DNA from 3 places in the Streptomyces sp. NPDC004721 genome. Region 1 is predicted to be linked to each of the others. Evidence: riboswitches for the same ligand, from Rfam matches in the RefSeq annotation. Region 1 holds a riboswitch; each other region holds the start of a gene.

Region 1 (5,530 bases):
GTGCGACTTCGTGCACTTCAACGGCGCTCCCTACACGAACCCGTCGTCCGTGTACAAGGCGTACGCCCTGGCCCGTGAGCTGAACCGCTGCCAGCCGCCCGGAACCCTGCACGTCGTCGCGCTCGGCAAGGCGCAGAAGCAACTCGCCGTGGCAGGGGCCGGGCGGCTCCAGGTGGTCGCCCAACGCCGGCTGATGGTGCGCACCGCCTCCGCGCTGGCCGACCGTATCGGTGCCCAGGCGCTGGTGACGGGCGACAGCCTCGGGCAGGTCGCCAGTCAGACGCTGGCCAACCTGGTCGCGGTGGACGAGGCGGCGGCGCTGCCCGTACTACGTCCGCTGATCGGCTGGGAGAAGCAGGAGATCATCGACGAGGCCCGGTCCATCGGCACCGCCGGCATCTCGGTCCTCCCCGACGAGGACTGCTGCAGTCTGCTCGCCCCTCCCCGGGTCAGCACCGGGGCGCGGCTGCCACACCTGCGGTCGGTCGAGCAGCGCCTCGACCTGGAGGAGGTGGTCGAGGCGCTGCTCGGCTCGGCTCAGGTGCTCCGGCCCGGAGAGGACGAGGAGGCCCCGGTCTCCGGCGACGGCTGCCCGGCGCCTGCCTGACCGGGTGGTCGACGTGCCCCGGGCGAGGCGCCGATGTGCGCCCTTCCGAGGAACGCGACGGTCCTCCTCACCAGGCCGCCTCCGCGGTGGCGCCAGAGCCGGCGAGGCCCAGTTCACGGTCGCCGAGCGGGGCGAAGAAGCGGTTCACGTCGGCGTCGGTCACCTCGGCGAGGGTGTCGGGGGACCAGCGCGGGTCGCGGTCCTTGTCGATGACCTGGGCCCGGATGCCCTCCACCAGGTCGGGGCTGCTCAGGGCCGCGCAGGAGACGCGGTACTCCTGGTCGAGGACCGGCTCCAGCGATCCGAGACGGCGGGCGCGGCGCACGGCGGCCAGGGTGACCTTCACGGCGGTCGGTGACCTGGTGAACAGGGTTTCGGCCGCCTCCTTGGCGGCGGGCTCGCCGTGGTCGAGCAGCCGGCTCACGATGTCCTCGACCGTCGCGCCGGCACAGCAGGGGTCGATCCATTCCCTCTGCCTCTCCAACTCCCCTTCCGGCAGCGGTCGGGCATGGCGCGCCAGCACCTCCCGTACGGGCGTGCCGGCGAGGTCGTCGATGAGGGCCGGCAGGGCCGCTGACGGCACGTAGTGGTCGGCGAGCCCGCAGAGCACGGCGTCGCCGGCGCCGATCTGCGTACCGGTCAGCGCGAGATGGGTGCCCAGTTCCCCGGGGGCGAGGGCCAGCAGATGGGTGCCGCCGACGTCGGGTATGAAGCCGATGCCGGTCTCCGGCATCGCGATCCGCGAGCGCTCGGTGACGATGCGGACGCTGCCGTGCGCGGAGACGCCGACGCCGCCGCCCATCACGATGCCGTCCATGACGGCGACGTACGGCTTCGGATAGCGGGCGATACGGGCGTTGAGGCGGTACTCGTCGCGCCAGAAGGCGGCCGAGGCGGCGCCGTCCCCGTCGCGGACGTCGTCGTGGACGGCGCGGATGTCACCGCCCGCGCACAGGCCGCGCTCCCCCGCGCCGGTGACGACGACGGTCTCCACGACCGGGTCGTGCTCCCAGGCCGTCAGTGCCGCGTCGATGCGGCACACCATCTCGTGGGTGAGGGCGTTGAGGGCCTTCGGCCGGTTGAGGGTGATGTGGGCGGCCCGTCCGTCGGTGTGGACCAGGACGGGTTCCTCGGCGGCGGTCATCCGAACGCCTCCGTCAGGCCGCGGGCCACGATGACACGCATGATCTCGTTGGTTCCTTCCAGGATCTGTTGCACGCGCAGGTCAGGGACGATCTTCTCAAGGCCGTACTCGCCGAGGTAGCCGTAGCCGCCGTGCAGTTGGAGCGCCCGGTCGGCGGCCGAGTGGCCGGTGTCGGTTCGTGCGATCACGCCGTGCATGCCCTGCACGCCGGGCGCCGGAATCGCGGATCCGCGAGGTCCACGGGTCCCGGAGCCTCCTACAGTCGACGTATGCGCATCGTCTCCCTGCTGCCCGCCGCGACCGACATCGTCGCCGAACTCGGACTGTCGGAGCAGTTGGCCGGCCGTACCCACGAGTGCGACTGGCCGCCGCGCGAGGTCGCTTCGGTACCCGTGGTGACCGGGGCCGACCTGGACCAGGACGCGCTCACCAGCCGGGAGATCTCCGACGCCGTCGGCGGGTCGGCGCACTCCGGCTCGTCGCTGTACACGCTGGACACCAAGGCTCTGGCCGCCCTGCGCCCCGACGTGGTGCTCACCCAGGACCTGTGCGACGTGTGCGCGGTGTCGTACGAGAAGGTCAGCCGGACCGTGCGGCTGCTCGACGCCGACACTCGAGTCCTCAGCCTGGAGCCGCGCACGCTCGACGACGTACTGGACTGTCTGGTCACCGTCGGCGACCTGCTCGGCGTGCGCGAGCGCGCGCAGCGGCGCCGGGGCGAGTTGCAGGCGCGCCTCGCCCGGGTGCGCGACGCGGTCGCCGGCCTCGACCGGCCCCGGGTCGTGGCGATCGAGTGGCTCGACCCGCTGTGGCCTGCCGGACACTGGGTGCCCGAGCAGATCACCACCGCCGGAGGTGAGCCTCTCCTCGCCGCGCCCGGCGAGCACACCAAGCCGATGACCTGGGAGGCGGTACGCGCCGCACAACCGGACGTGGTCCTCCTCCTGCCGTGCGGCTTCCCACCTGAACGCACCCTGCGCGAAGCCGCGTTGCTCACCGCGCTGCCCGGCTGGACGGATCTGCCCGCCGTTCGGTCCGGCCGCGTCTGGGTGCTGGACGGGCCGTCCTACTTCAACCGGCCCGGCCCCCGCGTGGTGCGCGGCGCGGAGGTACTCGCCCAGGTCCTGCACGGTGTGCCGGCCGGCGAGGCGGTCACACCGGTCGAGGCCCGCCCGTTCCCCGGCCGGTGACGACGGGCCGGCCTCCTCGCGCGTGCGGGCTTCAGGAATCCGTGGCACGTCGTGGCGGTGTGATGGCGTAAAGGTCGAGGATGTCCGGCAGGGGAGCCACGCCCCGGCCTCCGGCGCGCACCCAGGCGACGATGTCCTCGGTCGCGTCCGCATCGTTGACGAGTCCGAGCCAGACCGGCCGCGCACCGGCGGCCCGGCCCGCGGTGGACGGCTGGACCACGATGACGTTCGCCTGCTCGCACACGTCGAGGCAGTCGGAGATGCGCACCGGCACCTCCGCTCGCAGCCGCGCGGTCTGCGCCGCGTGATCGACCCCGGTCACCTTGGGGCTGCCGCAGCAGCAGTCCCGGCACACGACGACCCGGCACGGCACCGAACCGCTCCCCGTCACGGCACCGCCCGGTGCCTCGTCCGTCGGCCTCTCGGGCACGCCGCACCACTCCCCTCCCGGGGAGATCCGCCCCGGTGTCGCTCGAGGAGGCGACCGCGTGAGTCTCCTGGCTCCCGGGTCTTCACTCGTCCCGCCTTCCCACCCCGGGCGGGGCAGTGGCCTTCCGGAACTCGCTCACCGGTCACAGTGGCGGGACCGCGCCGGATTCTCACCGGCTTCCTCGGACCGCCGTCGCCATTTGTCGCCGATCATCATCCCATTGCCGTTCGCTGACTTGAGAACGGCCCGCTTCGTTCATTTCTGGCACTGCGGGCACCAGACCGTGCGGCGGCCGCCGACGCGGTTCGAGCACAGAGGCCACCCGCAGCGAGGACACATCGGCTCGCTGTCGTCCCTGTGCCCGGTGAGCCAGGAGCGCCTCGGCGGCACGCACCCGGCGCGCACGGACGTCTCAAGGACCCGGCCCATCCCCTCATAGACACGCCGGATCTCGGTCTCGCTCAGGTCGCGCGCGGGAGTCCGCGGAGGGACACGGGCCCGCCAGAGGATCTCGTCGGACAGGAGGTTCCCGAGACCCGCGATCACGGACTGGTCCATCAGCGCGGTCTTGACGGCGCGCCGTCGTCCCGACAGCAGCTCCCTGAATTCCGGCGCGCGCACGGTGAGGGCGTCGGGACCGAGACCGTCCGTGATCCGTTCGATCTCCGTGTCGCCGGCCAACCGCACGCCCTGCAGCTTGCGTTGATCGCGATAGCGGAGGTGCCGGGAACCGTCGATCGTCAGCAGGACGCGGTCGTGCGCCTCTACCGGTTCGTCCGGGGAACAACACCGCAGCGACCCCGTCATGCCGAAATGCCAGACAAGGGTGGGACCGCCGTCGTCCGTCGGCACGAACAACCACTTTCCCTGCCGCCACGCCTCCCCCAGTCGCCTGCCCACCAGCTCCCTCCGCAGCCGCTGTGCGCTGACACCGCGCAGAACCCCCGCGTCCCGCACCTCGACGTCCGTGACACACCGGCGCCGGCCGCAGGTCATCAGCACCTCGCGGAATCCCTCGACATCCGGCAGTTCGGGCATGCGTTCGTCCCGGCTCTTCGTCGTACGGTCGTCAGGCCGCCACACGCGGTGACGGGTACCCGTGGAGGGCGAGCCCACGCGCTCGGCACTCCGCATCCGGGCGTCATGCCTCCGATCGGATGATCGCCGGTTTGACGGACGGCTCGACCGGGATACCCATGGCCCGTGATCCCGTCCAAGGTCGACGACACGCTGCCCGAGCTGGCTCCCTTCGTCCACGCCGTACAGGGCCGAAGGCCCGACGACGGCACGTGGTGCGAGGCGTGGACGGTGCCGGCTACTGAGCCATCGTTGCTTTTGGGCTGACCCGGCCCACGGCCTAGCGGCGCTTCACCCAGCGGGTGTGGCTGCCACGGCGAACAGCCCCTCGTAGGGTGGACCGTCATGGCCGAGTCTCACCCGCTGCTGGGCATGTTCCTCGATGCTGCCGACGGCCGCTTCCCGCCTGCAGACGGCCGCGTAACAGTTCTTCCGCCTCTGCCGGGTGGGCTGGAGTGCTCGGTCGCCTTCACCGGGCACGCCGTGGTCGCCACCGCCCTGTCCACTTCCGACATCCAGGCTCAAGGACCCGACGGTTACGGGGCTTCAATGGCTCCTGATTTCCTGTGCTACCTCGCAGGTCGTGAGGGGTGGATCGACAGTGTCGACGCGACACTCGTTGCGCGTGGCGTGCCGGCCCCTCGCCGCCTGCCTGAACGTCTTGACGTCGATGACCACCCGCGCGTTCGTCATGCTCAGGCTCTGCGTACTGACGTCCGTGTCTACGGAGATGAACGCGGCCTTGTCACACTGGCCGGTGGCCTGGCTGGGCGGCGCGAGATGAGCATCGAACTCAACGACCCTGGTAGCAGCACGGCTGGGCTCGGTCGCTCCCTGCTGCGTGACGCGCTCACCTTGCTCCCCGCCGGTGAGCCGGTTTTCGCCGCTGTCGCCCCAGGCAACGCTCGATCCCTTCGAGCTTTCCTCGCGGCTGGTTACAGCCCCCTGGGCAGCGAGGTCATCATCCGTCCCAAACGGCCGGCCTCGGGGTAGACCCGCATCCGCGCCCAGACCCTGGGCTGATCCTCGCCCAAGAGCGGGGCCGGGTCACCGTTTCCGCCAGGGCAGCCCAGATCAACATG
Region 2 (5,530 bases), on a different contig from region 1:
GCCGCGGCGCGGTCCTCCGGGTCGGGGAGGTAGGTGTCCAGCAGCGTCAGATAGAACTGGACGTGCACGGCCTCCTCGAACAGCTGCCTGCTCAGGTACAGGCGCGCCTCGGGAGAGTTGATGTGCTTGTAGAGCGTGAGCACCAGGTTGTTCGCCACGATCGAGTCACCGGTGGCGAAGAAGGCCACCAGCCGTCCGATCAGGTGCTGCTCGGCCGGGCTCAGCTTGGCGAGATCGGCGACGTCCGAGTGGAGGTCGACCTCCTCCACGGTCCAGGTGTTCTTGATGGCGTCCCGGTAGCGCTCGTAGAAGTCCGGGTAGCGCATCGGACGGAGCGTCAGCTCGAAGCCGGGGTCGAGCAGGTTCTTGGTCTCGCTGGTCATTACTGGCAGGCCTCGCAGGACTCGGGGTTTTCCAGGGAGCAGGCGACCGCCTCGGGGTCCGGCGTCGTCTGGACGGGGACGGTGGCGCGAGCGGCCCGCGCGATCCGGGTCGCGGGGCGGGAGCGCAGGTAGTACGTCGTCTTCAGGCCCTGCTTCCAGGCGTAGGCGTACATCGAGGAGAGCTTGCCGATGGTCGGCGTCTCCATGAACAGGTTCAGGGACTGGGACTGGTCCAGGAACGCGGTGCGGGCCGCGGCCATGTCGATCAGGCCGCGCTGCGGGATCTCCCACGCCGTGCGGTACAGCGTCCGCACGTCCTCGGGGATCCAGGCGAAGTCCTGCACCGAGCCGTTCGCCTCGCGCAGCGCCTCGCGGGTCCGGGCGTCCCAGACGCCGAGCGCCTTCAGATCGTTCACCAGGTACGAGTTGACCTGAAGGAACTCCCCGGAGAGCGTCTCGCGCTTGAAGAGGTTGGAGACCTGCGGCTCGATGCACTCGTACACGCCCGCGATCGAGGCGATGGTGGCGGTCGGGGCGATGGCGAGCAGCAGCGAGTTGCGCATGCCGACGGCGGCGATCCGCTCGCGCAGGGCCGCCCAGCGCTCCGGCCAGGTCAGCTCGACGTCGTAGTGGTCGGGGTGCAGCACGCCCCGGGCCGTACGGGTCTTCTCCCACGCGGGCAGCGGGCCCTCGCGCTCGGCGAGGTCGGCCGACGCCTCGTACGCGGCGAGCATGATCCGCTCGGCGATACGGGTGGACAGGGCCTTCGCCTCCGGGGAGTCGAAGGGCAGCCGCAGCTTGAAGAAGACGTCCTGAAGGCCCATGGCGCCCAGGCCCACCGGCCGCCAGCGGGCGTTGGAGCGGCCCGCCTGCTCGGTCGGGTAGAAGTTGATGTCCACCACGCGGTCGAGGAAGGTGACGGCGGTGCGGACGGTCTCGTCCAGCCGCTCCCAATCGATGTCCCCGCCGGCCACGAACGCGCCGAGGTTGACCGAACCCAGGTTGCACACCGCCGTCTCACCGTCGTCGGTGACCTCCAGGATCTCCGTGCAGAGGTTGGAGGAGTGGACGACGTGGCCGGGCTGTGCCGTCTGGTTGGCGGTGCGGTTGGCGGCGTCCTTGAAGGTCATCCAGCCGTTGCCGGTCTGCGCGAGGGTGCGCATCATGCGGCCGTACAGGTCGCGGGCCGGCATGGTCTTCCTCGCCAGGCCCCGCGCCTCCGCGGCGCGGTACGCGGCGTCGAACTCCTCGCCCCACAGGTCGGTCAGCTCCGGCACGTCCGCGGGGGAGAACAGCGACCACTGCCCGTCGGCGTTCACCCGGCGCATGAACTCGTCCGGGATCCAGTGCGCGAGGTTGAGGTTGTGCGTCCGGCGGGCGTCCTCGCCGGTGTTGTCGCGCAGCTCCAGGAACTCCTCGATGTCCGAGTGCCAGGTCTCCAGGTAGACCGCGGCGGCGCCCTTGCGCCGGCCGCCCTGGTTCACGGCGGCCACCGAGGCGTCCAGGGTCTTCAGGAACGGCACGATGCCGTTGGAGTGCCCGTTGGTGCCGCGGATCAGCGAACCGCGGGAGCGGATGCGGGAGTAGGCGATGCCGATGCCGCCGGCGTGCTTGGACAGACGGGCGACCTGGAGGTAGCGCTCGTAGATCGAGTCCAGCTCGTCCCTGGGGGAGTCGAGCAGGTAGCAGGACGACATCTGGGGGTGACGCGTACCGGAGTTGAAGAGCGTGGGGGAGGAGGGCAGGTAGTCGAGGCGGCTCATCAGCCCGTAGAGCGCCTCGACCTCGTCGACCGACCGCGCGGTGTCGTCCTGCGCGAGACCCGCCGCGACCCGCAGCATGAAGTGCTGCGGCGTCTCGATCACCTTGCGGGTGATCGGGTGCCGCAGCAGGTACCGGCTGTGCAGGGTGCGCAGGCCGAAGTAGCCGAAGCGGTCGTCGGCGGCCCGGTCGATCAGCGCGTCCAGGCGGTCGGCATGGGCGCGTACGAACTCGGCGGTCCGGTCGGCGACGAGGCCCTCGCGGTGGCCCACGGCGACCGAGTCGGTGAAGGAGGCGACGCCCTGGGAGGCGGCCTCGGCGCGGACGGCGAGGGTCAGCAGCCTGGCCGCGAGCCGGGAGTAGGCGGGGTCCTCGGAGATGAGCCCGGCGGCCGCCTCCGTGGCCAGCTCGCGCAACTCGGCCTCGTCGGCCCGCGCCGACCGGCCGCGCAGCGCGGCGGCGGCGACCCGGCCGGGGTCGGCGTCGGGGAGGTCGGCGGTCAGCTCGGTCAGGGTCCGCAGCAGTACGGCACCTGGACCGTCGGTTTCCGGAGCTGTGACTGAAACCGGGTCTGCTGGCGCGATGGTCACGTGGAGCTCTCCCTCGCTCGGCACGGGGCCTCGCCGAGGGCAGGGGGCGGCACACGAGCGCACGCGGCGCCGCGTCCACCGGCCCATTCCACGAGGCCCGGACGTCAGGGCACCCGGACCGGACGGCCGGGCGCACTGTCGGCAGGTCCTCGGACTGACGCTCGTGGCGGCCCATGGGGGCATACGCGCACGAGTACACCGTTGCGGGACAGTTCCGGATTCGCACCGGATTCCCCTGCGGCGACAGTGAGCACGAGCATACATCTTGTGCTGAGTGAGTCGGGCACCCCCATATGTTGTGCCGCGTCGACTCCGGAACGTGTCAGAATGTCAACTCGTAGGTGAGCAGCATGATGTCGTCCAGGTGCGGGAGGGGGTTCCAGTCCCGGCCCGGCGTGCGGACGAAGCCCAGACGCTCGTAGATGCGGTGGGCGGTGTGCATGGTGCCCTGGGTGGACAGCACCACGCGGACACAGCCCTCCACGGCCCGTGCCCGGTCCAGGCAGGCCCGTACGAGGGCCTCGCCGACGCCTCGGCCGCGCGCCGTGTGCGCGACCGCGAGCATCCGTATCTCGGTCTCCCCGGGACCGGCGAGGTCGGCCATGGGGCCCGTGCCGGGGACGAAGGTCACGCCGCCGAGCACCGTCCCGTCCGCCACCGCCACCAGCACCTCGGCCGCGGCCGCCCGCTTGGCCACGTCCCGCAGCTCGCCGAGATACCCGTCGCTCTCACCGAAGTCGAGGAGCCCGTCCCGGAGATAGGCCTGGGCGGTGATCTCACCGAGGGTGCCGTACTCGCCGGGTTCCACCGGCCGGATCACGATGTCCATGGCCCGAGTGTGCCGCACGGGCACGGCAGCGGGCCGCCGGATTTCTCCGGCGGCCCGTGGGATGCCCCTCCCGGGTGTCAGTGGGGCGCCGCCGCCGTGGTCGGCGGGAGCTCCACCTCGACGCCCGGGTCGCCGGCGTCCGCCGTGTAGTCCTCGGGCCGGGTCTCGTCCACGCCCTGAGGCGCCTTGACCGCCCTCAGTACGAACGTCAGGACCACCGTGACGACCGCGTTGAGCACGAACGCCGTCAGACCGATGTAGCCGATCTCGCCGATGCCCGGGATCTCCTTCGCCGAGCCGCCGAAGTGCTTCTGCGTCGGCGAGGCGACCCCGTAGGCGGCGACCGTGCCGTAGACCATGCCGACCGCCCAGCCCGCCAGCAGCGCCCAGCGGTGGAACCAGCGGGTGAACAGGCCGCCGACCAGGGCCGGGAAGGTCTGCAGGATCCAGATGCCGCCGAGCAGCTGGAAGTTGATGGCGACCGTCTTGTCCATGGTCAGGACGAAGACCAGCGCGCCCACCTTGACCAGCAGCGACACGATCTTGGAGACCCGGGTCTCCTCCTTCGGCGTCGCGTGCGGGCGGAGGAAGTCCTTGTAGATGTTGCGGGTGAACAGGTTCGCGGCGGCGATCGACATGATGGCCGCCGGCACCAGCGCGCCGATGGCGATCGCCGCGAACGCCACCCCCGCGAACCAGTCCGGGAACATGTTCTCGAACAACTGCGGAATGGCGAGCTGGCCGTTCTTCACCTGCACGCCCGCCGCGATCGCCATGAAGCCCAGCAGGGCGAGCAGGCCCAGCATCAGCGAGTACAGCGGCAGGATCGTGGTGTTGCGGCGGATCACCTCGCGGCTGCGCGAGGACAGGGTCGCGGTGATCGAGTGCGGGTACATGAACAGCGCGAGCGCGGAGCCCAGGGCCAGCGTGGCGTACGTCCACTGGCCGGCCGCCGCAGGCACCAGGCCGCCCGTCCCCGACTCGCTGAACTTCTGGTCCGCCTTGGCGAACACCTCGCCGAAGCCGCCCAGCTTGATCGGGATGTAGATGATGGCCACCGCGATCACGATGTAGATCAGGGTGTCCTTCACGAACGCGATCAGCGCGGGCGCGCGCAGTCCCGACGAGTAGGTGTACGCCGCCAGCACACCGAAGGCGATCAGCAGCGGCAGGTCCTTCACGAACCAGTGGGTGCTGTCGCCGCCACCGACGCCCATCACGTCAAGGACGGCCTGGATGCCGACCAGTTGGAGCGCGATGTACGGCATGGTCGCGAGGATGCCGGTGAGCGCCACCGCCAGCGACAGGCTCTTGGAGCCGAACCGGCCGCGGACGAAGTCCGAGGTGGTCACGTATCCGTGCCGGTGGGACACCGACCACAGCCGCGGCAGGAACGTGAAGATCAGCGGGTAGACCAGGATCGTGTACGGCACCGCGAAGAAGCCGGCCGCGCCCGTGGCGTAGACGGCGGCCGGCACGGCCACGAAGGTGTAGGCGGTGTACAGGTCGCCGCCGAGCAGGAACCAGGTCACCCAGGTGCCGAACGACCGGCCGCCCAGGCCCCATTCGTCCAGGCTGTGCTCGTTCTCGGCACGGCGCCAGCGCGCGGCCAGGAAGCCCATGACGGTGACGAGCAGGAAGAAGAAGATGCAGACGCCGAGCGCGACGCCGTTGACACCGTCCTTCACTTGACCGCACCCCCGTCCTCGGCCGTGGCGGCAGGGGCGGTCCGGGCGGCCCGCGAGGCCCGGGCGGCACGCTGATCACGCAGCCACAGCCGGTACGCGGTCATGGTCAGGGCCGCGGAGAGGACCACCCACAGCATCTGGTACCAGTAGAAGAACGGGATCCCTATGAACACCGGATCCGTCTTCGCGTACGACCCCACCCACAGCAGCGCCACGAAGGGGGCGACGAGGCAGAGGGCGATGACGACCCTTAAGGGTGTCACCACCGCTCTGGTGGCT
Region 3 (5,530 bases), on a different contig from region 1:
CGTCAGCAGAGCCGGCGTCAGGCCGGGGACGCCGGACGCCGCCAGCCACACACGGCACATCCACTCCAACTGGGCCGTACGGTCGTAGGCCTGGTCGAGGGTGGCACCGTAGGTGACGGTGCCGTGGTTGCGCAGCAGGCAGCCGGTGCGGCCGTCGAGGGCGCGCAGCATGTTCCGGGCCAGCTCCTCGGTGCCGTACGTGGCGTACGGGGCCACGCGGACGGGCCCGCCGAGGGCGCCGGCCATGTAGTGGATCAGCGGGAGCTCGGTGACGAGGGTCGAGACGGCCGTCGCGTGCACGGCGTGGGTGTGGACGACGGCACCCGCGTCGGTGCTGCGGTAGACCGCGAGGTGCATGGGCAGTTCGCTGGTCGGCACCAGTGTGCCGAGCACCTGCCGGCCGTCCAGGCCGACACCGGTGACGTCGTCGTCCGTGAGCCGGTCGTAGGGGACGCCCGAGGGGGTGACCAGCACGGTGTCGCCCACGCGGACGGACACGTTGCCGGAGGTGCCGACGACCAGTCCGTCGGACACCGTGCGGCGGGCCGCCGCGACCAGCGCCCGCCAGGCGCGGGCCGTCTCTCCGAGTTCGGTCATGTGCCGATCCTGCCAGGACGCCTCCCGCGAGCGACCGCTCTCTCCCCATCGGACCACGGGAACGGACACCCCGATGACCGACTCAGTTCATCTTCTGTTCACCCGGGTTACCTACGTTCAACGCGCCAATGACGCTCGAACGATTGCCTGGGTAAATGGAAAGCTTCTCGCTGATCCTCGCGATAGTGGTGATCACCGCACTCGCGTTCGATTTCACGAACGGTTTCCACGACACCGCAAACGCGATGGCCACGACCATCTCCACCGGTGCACTCAAGCCCAAGGTCGCGGTGGCCATGTCCGCCGTGCTGAACCTGGTGGGCGCCTTCCTCTCCGTGGAGGTCGCCAACACGATCTCCAAGGGTCTCGTCGACGAGAACGGCATCCGTCCCGAAGTCATCTTCGCCGCCCTGGTGGGCGCGATCCTCTGGAACCTGCTGACCTGGCTGGTCGGACTCCCCTCCAGTTCCTCGCACGCCCTCATGGGCGGTCTGATCGGCGCCACCATCGCCTCGGCCGGCTTCAGCGCCGTGCACGGCGGTGTCCTGCTCACCAAGGTCCTCATCCCGGCGGTCGCCGCCCCGGTCGTCGCGGGTCTGGCCGCACTGGTCTCGACCCGGCTGTCGTACGGCATCGGCGGCAAGTCGAATTCGAACGGCAAGGCGGCCGAGAAGGGCCACCGCGCCGGGCAGATCGCCTCCGCGGGCCTGGTCTCGCTGGCCCACGGCACCAACGACGCGCAGAAGACGATGGGCGTCATCACCCTCGCCCTGATCGCCGGCGGCGCCCTCGCCCCCGGCTCCAACCCTCCCACCTGGGTCATCCTCTCCGCGGGCCTGGCCATCGCGCTCGGCACCTACATCGGCGGCTGGCGCATCATCCGCACCATGGGCAAGGGCCTGACCGACCTTCAGCCGCAGCAGGGCTTCGCCGCCCAGACCAGCGCGGCCACCGCCATCCTGGCCTCCTCCCACCTCGGCTTCTCCCTTTCCACCACGCACGTCGTCTCCGGTTCGGTGATGGGCGCGGGCCTGGGCCGCAAGGGCGGCGTGGTCCGCTGGTCCACCGCGAGCCGCATGGCCGTCGCCTGGGCCCTCACGCTGCCCGCCGCGGCCCTGGTCGCGGCCGGCGCGGAGGCCGTGACGCGCCTCGGCGACTGGGGTACCTGGCTCGTCGCCGCGTTCCTCGTGGCCTCCAGCGCCGCGATCTGGAAGATCTCCCGCCGCGAGGTCGTCGACCACACCAACGTCAACGAAACCGAGGAGCCGGCCGGCGTGGTCACCCAGGCCATCGCGGCCGTCACCCCGCCCCCGGCCTCCCCGGTGACCGAGGAACTCACCGCCACGATCCCCGCCCAGGCCTCCGCACCCGCCGCTGATCCCGCGTCCGTGGCGACCCCGCCGGCCGCCACCGTCTGAGCCCGCGCCACAGGCAGAAGGAAGAGAAGCACCATGAAGATCGACTGGGTGGCCCTCGGCTCCGTCTTCGGCGTCAGCCTCGGCGTCACGGTGGGCCTCGTGGCCCTGTTCACCCTCGGCATCGCCGGCCTCTCCCGCCGCGAGCGGGCCGTCGCCGCGGGCCACGGCGGCGGGGCCCTCGCGGTCACCGGCGCCTACGCCTGCTTCGCCGCGTGCGCCGCCGCCGTGGCCTACGGGATCTACCTGATCGTGGCCTAGTTGTATTGCCCCGACAGACAACGTTCGCCCCGTCGCGACGCCCGGCACGCTCCCCCGAGCTCTTCGAGCAGGGGGGACCCCACTCGCCGCACCGGCCGAAAGCCCAAGTACGTCCAGTACGAGGACTTCCGGCCGGCACTCCCCCAAGCTCTTCGAGCAGGGGGTACCCCCAGAGCACGCACCAGACGCCGCTCCTTCACGGGCAAACGTTGCCTGCCGCGGCACTAGTGCTGCGACCGGCGCGGCCCGGACCCCGGCAACCGGGTCCGGGTCCGGGTCCCTCACGTCACCCGCCCTTTCCGGGCCGTCCCCACGACGGCCCGGAAAGGGCGGGTCTTCTGGTTCCCGGCGTCCGCGGTGTGGGCCTCATCTCAGTACCCCTGCGCAGGTCAACGGCAGGTTGACGGGTGTTCGCGGTGCGTGGTGGACTGCCGGAGCCAAGTACGGCGGCAGGAGAGGAAGTCCGGTGCGAATCCGGCGCGGTCCCGCCACTGTGACCGGGGAAGAACTTCCCCGGGAGCCAGGAACTCTCGCCGCCGGTCTCGTCGAACCAGGGCGTGGACACCCTGAGTGAGGACACATATCGCCATGCGCGGCTGCCGACCAAGGTTCACCAGCGTCTGTCCGACCGACCGCACGACCGGCTGACCCGATGGGTGCCGATCGCGACTTCGCGTACGGCGCCGCCGCCGGCCTCCTCGGTGACCTGCTCCTCGGCGATCCGCGCCGCGGGCACCCCGTCGCCGTGTTCGGACGGGCCGCGGGTGCCGTGGAACGCGCGCTGTGGCGGGACCACCGCGGCTGGGGCGCCCTGCACACCGCCGTGTGCGTGGGGGGCGTCGTGTCGTCGGCCGCGCTGGCCGTGTCCGCCGCGCGTTCCTCCCGTACCGCGTCCGTCGCGCTGACCGCCGCCGCCACCTGGGCCGTCGTCGGCGGGACCTCCCTCGCCCGTGAGGCGCGGGAGATCGGGCGCGCGCTGGGGGCCGGGGACGTCGAGGCCGCGCGGGCGCGGCTGCCGCATCTGTGCGGGCGCGACCCGCAGGCGCTGGACGCCGACGGGATCGCCCGGGCCGTCGTCGAGTCCGTCGCCGAGAACACCTCCGACGCGGTGGTGGGCGCGCTGGTGTGGGGCGCCGCCGCCGGTGTGCCGGGCCTGCTCGGCTTCCGCGCGGTCAACACCCTGGACGCCATGGTCGGGCACAAGTCCCCCCGGTACCGCCGCTATGGCTGGGCCTCGGCCCGGCTCGACGACCTCGCCGGATGGCCGGGGGCACGGCTCACCGCCGCCCTGGCGGCCGTCACGGGCGACGACCCGCGCGGTGCCGTACGGGCCTGGCGCTCCGACGCCGGGAAGCATCCGAGCCCCAACGCCGGTCCGGTGGAAGCCGCGTTCGCGGGGGCGCTCGGGGTGCGGCTGGGCGGCACGCTCTCGTACGCCGGGCGCGTTGAGCACCGCCCGGTGCTCAACGGCGCCGGACGCGCCGTCCGGCCGGGTGACATCGAGCGCGCGGTACGGCTCTCCCGCCGCGTGGGCTGGCTCGCGCTCGGCGTGTGCGCGGGCGTACGGCTGCTGAAGAGAGGACGGACGTCATGAGTGGCGGTCTGCTCGTCGCCGGCACCACCTCCGACGCCGGGAAGAGCGTCGTCACGGCCGGGATCTGCCGGTGGCTGGTGCGCCAGGGCGTGAAGGTCGCCCCCTTCAAGGCGCAGAACATGTCCCTCAACTCGTTCGTCACCCGGGAGGGCGCCGAGATCGGGCGGGCGCAGGCCATGCAGGCCCAGGCGTGCCGCATCGAGCCGACCGCGCTGATGAACCCGGTGCTGCTCAAGCCGGGCGGCGAGCAGAGCAGCCAGGTCGTCCTGCTGGGCAAACCGGTGGGCGAGTTGAGCGCGCGCGGCTACCACGGCGGGCGGCAGCAGAAGCTCCTCGGCACCGTGCTGGACTGCCTCGCCGAGCTGCGGAGCACGTACGACGCGGTGATCTGCGAGGGGGCGGGCAGCCCGGCGGAGATCAACCTGCGCCGGACCGACATCGTCAACATGGGGATCGCGCGCGGCGCCCGGCTGCCCGTGCTCGTCGTCGGCGACATCGACCGCGGTGGCGTCTTCGCCTCCTTCTACGGCACGCTCGCGCTGCTGTCGCCGGAGGACCAGGAACTCGTCGCCGGGTTCCTCGTCAACAAGTTCCGCGGGGACGTCTCGCTGCTCGAACCCGGGCTCGACATGCTGCACGCGCTCACCGGCCGGCGTACGTACGGCGTGCTGCCGTTCCGGCACGGGCTCGGCATCGACGAGGAGGACGGGCTGCGGGTCTCGCTACGGGGCGCGGTGCGGGAGTCCACCGTGGCGCCGCCGGTCGGCGAGGACGTGCTGCGGGTCGCCGTCTGCGCCGTGCCGCTGATGTCCAACTTCACCGACGTGGACGCGCTAGCCGCCGAACCGGGCGTCGTGGTGCGGTTCGTGGACCGGCCCGAGGAGCTGACCGACGCCGACCTCGTCGTCGTGCCCGGCACACGCGGCACGGTCAGGGCGCTGGAATGGCTGCGGGAGCGGGGGCTCGCACGGGCTCTGGCGAGCAGGGCCGCCGAGGGGCGGCCGGTGCTGGGCATCTGCGGCGGCTTCCAGATCCTCGGCGAGCACATCGAGGACGACGTGGAGAGCCGCCGCGGGCACGTCGACGGGCTGGGCCTGCTGCCCGTACGGGTCGGGTTCGCCCGCGAGAAGACCCTCACCCGGCCGCGGGGCGAAGCCCTCGGCGAGCGGGTCGAGGGATACGAGATCCACCACGGGGTCGCCGAAGTCACCGGCGGGGAGCCCTTCCTGGACGGCTGCCGGGTCGGGGCCGTCTGGGGCACGCACTGGCACGGCTCGCTGGAATCGGACGGCTTCCGGCGCGCGTTCCTGCGCGAGGTGGCGGCCGCCGCCGGACGCCGTTTCGTGCCGGCGCCCGACACCTCGTTCGCCGCGCTGCGCGAGGAGCAGCTCGACCGGCTCGGCGACCTGATCGAACAGCACGCGGACACGGACGCGCTCTGGCGGCTCATCGAGTCGGGCGCGCCGCAAGGACTGCCTTTCATTCCACCGGGAGCGCCCGCATGAGCACAGTGTTGTTGTTGTCGACCGCCGACACCGATCTGCTCGCCGCCCGAGCCTCGGCCGCCTCCTACCGGATCGGCAACCCGACCCGCGTGGACGTCGGCGAGGAGCTTCCGGGGCTGCTCGACGGCGCGGACGTCGCCGTCGTACGGCTGCTCGGC

Evidence for each region. A riboswitch is a leader RNA that binds a small molecule or an ion and turns the genes downstream of it on or off. The one in region 1 is predicted to bind cobalamin.
Region 2: another riboswitch for cobalamin. It lies ahead of ACWEK3_RS20390 (ribonucleoside-diphosphate reductase subunit alpha); the one in region 1 lies ahead of ACWEK3_RS04705 ((2Fe-2S) ferredoxin domain-containing protein).
Region 3: another riboswitch for cobalamin. It lies ahead of ACWEK3_RS24370 (cobalamin biosynthesis protein); the one in region 1 lies ahead of ACWEK3_RS04705 ((2Fe-2S) ferredoxin domain-containing protein).

What each region holds. Positions count from the first base shown of each region.
Region 1 covers NZ_JBSGBZ010000004.1:91,985-97,514, reverse strand. Annotated here, with positions in the region: gene thiI (tRNA uracil 4-sulfurtransferase ThiI) at 1-607, shown strand, start outside; gene ACWEK3_RS04720 (enoyl-CoA hydratase/isomerase family protein) at 675-1,751, opposite strand; partial or broken gene ACWEK3_RS04715 (acyl-CoA dehydrogenase family protein) at 1,748-1,927, opposite strand; gene ACWEK3_RS04710 (cobalamin-binding protein) at 2,021-2,941, shown strand; gene ACWEK3_RS04705 ((2Fe-2S) ferredoxin domain-containing protein) at 2,973-3,371, opposite strand; cobalamin riboswitch at 3,432-3,554, opposite strand; gene ACWEK3_RS04700 (Fpg/Nei family DNA glycosylase) at 3,627-4,409, opposite strand; gene ACWEK3_RS04695 (hypothetical protein) at 4,794-5,441, shown strand.
Region 2 covers NZ_JBSGBZ010000020.1:127,662-133,191, forward strand. Annotated here, with positions in the region: gene ACWEK3_RS20385 (ribonucleotide-diphosphate reductase subunit beta) at 1-383, opposite strand, end outside; gene ACWEK3_RS20390 (ribonucleoside-diphosphate reductase subunit alpha) at 383-2,734, opposite strand; cobalamin riboswitch at 2,858-2,994, opposite strand; gene ACWEK3_RS20395 (GNAT family N-acetyltransferase) at 3,057-3,563, opposite strand; gene mctP (monocarboxylate uptake permease MctP) at 3,641-5,251, opposite strand; gene ACWEK3_RS20405 (DUF3311 domain-containing protein) at 5,248-5,530, opposite strand, start outside.
Region 3 covers NZ_JBSGBZ010000027.1:59,956-65,485, reverse strand. Annotated here, with positions in the region: gene ACWEK3_RS24385 (class II aldolase/adducin family protein) at 1-597, opposite strand, end outside; gene ACWEK3_RS24380 (anion permease) at 753-2,015, shown strand; gene ACWEK3_RS24375 (hypothetical protein) at 2,049-2,273, shown strand; cobalamin riboswitch at 2,681-2,825, shown strand; gene ACWEK3_RS24370 (cobalamin biosynthesis protein) at 2,926-3,867, shown strand; gene ACWEK3_RS24365 (cobyric acid synthase) at 3,864-5,372, shown strand; gene cobN (cobaltochelatase subunit CobN) at 5,369-5,530, shown strand, end outside.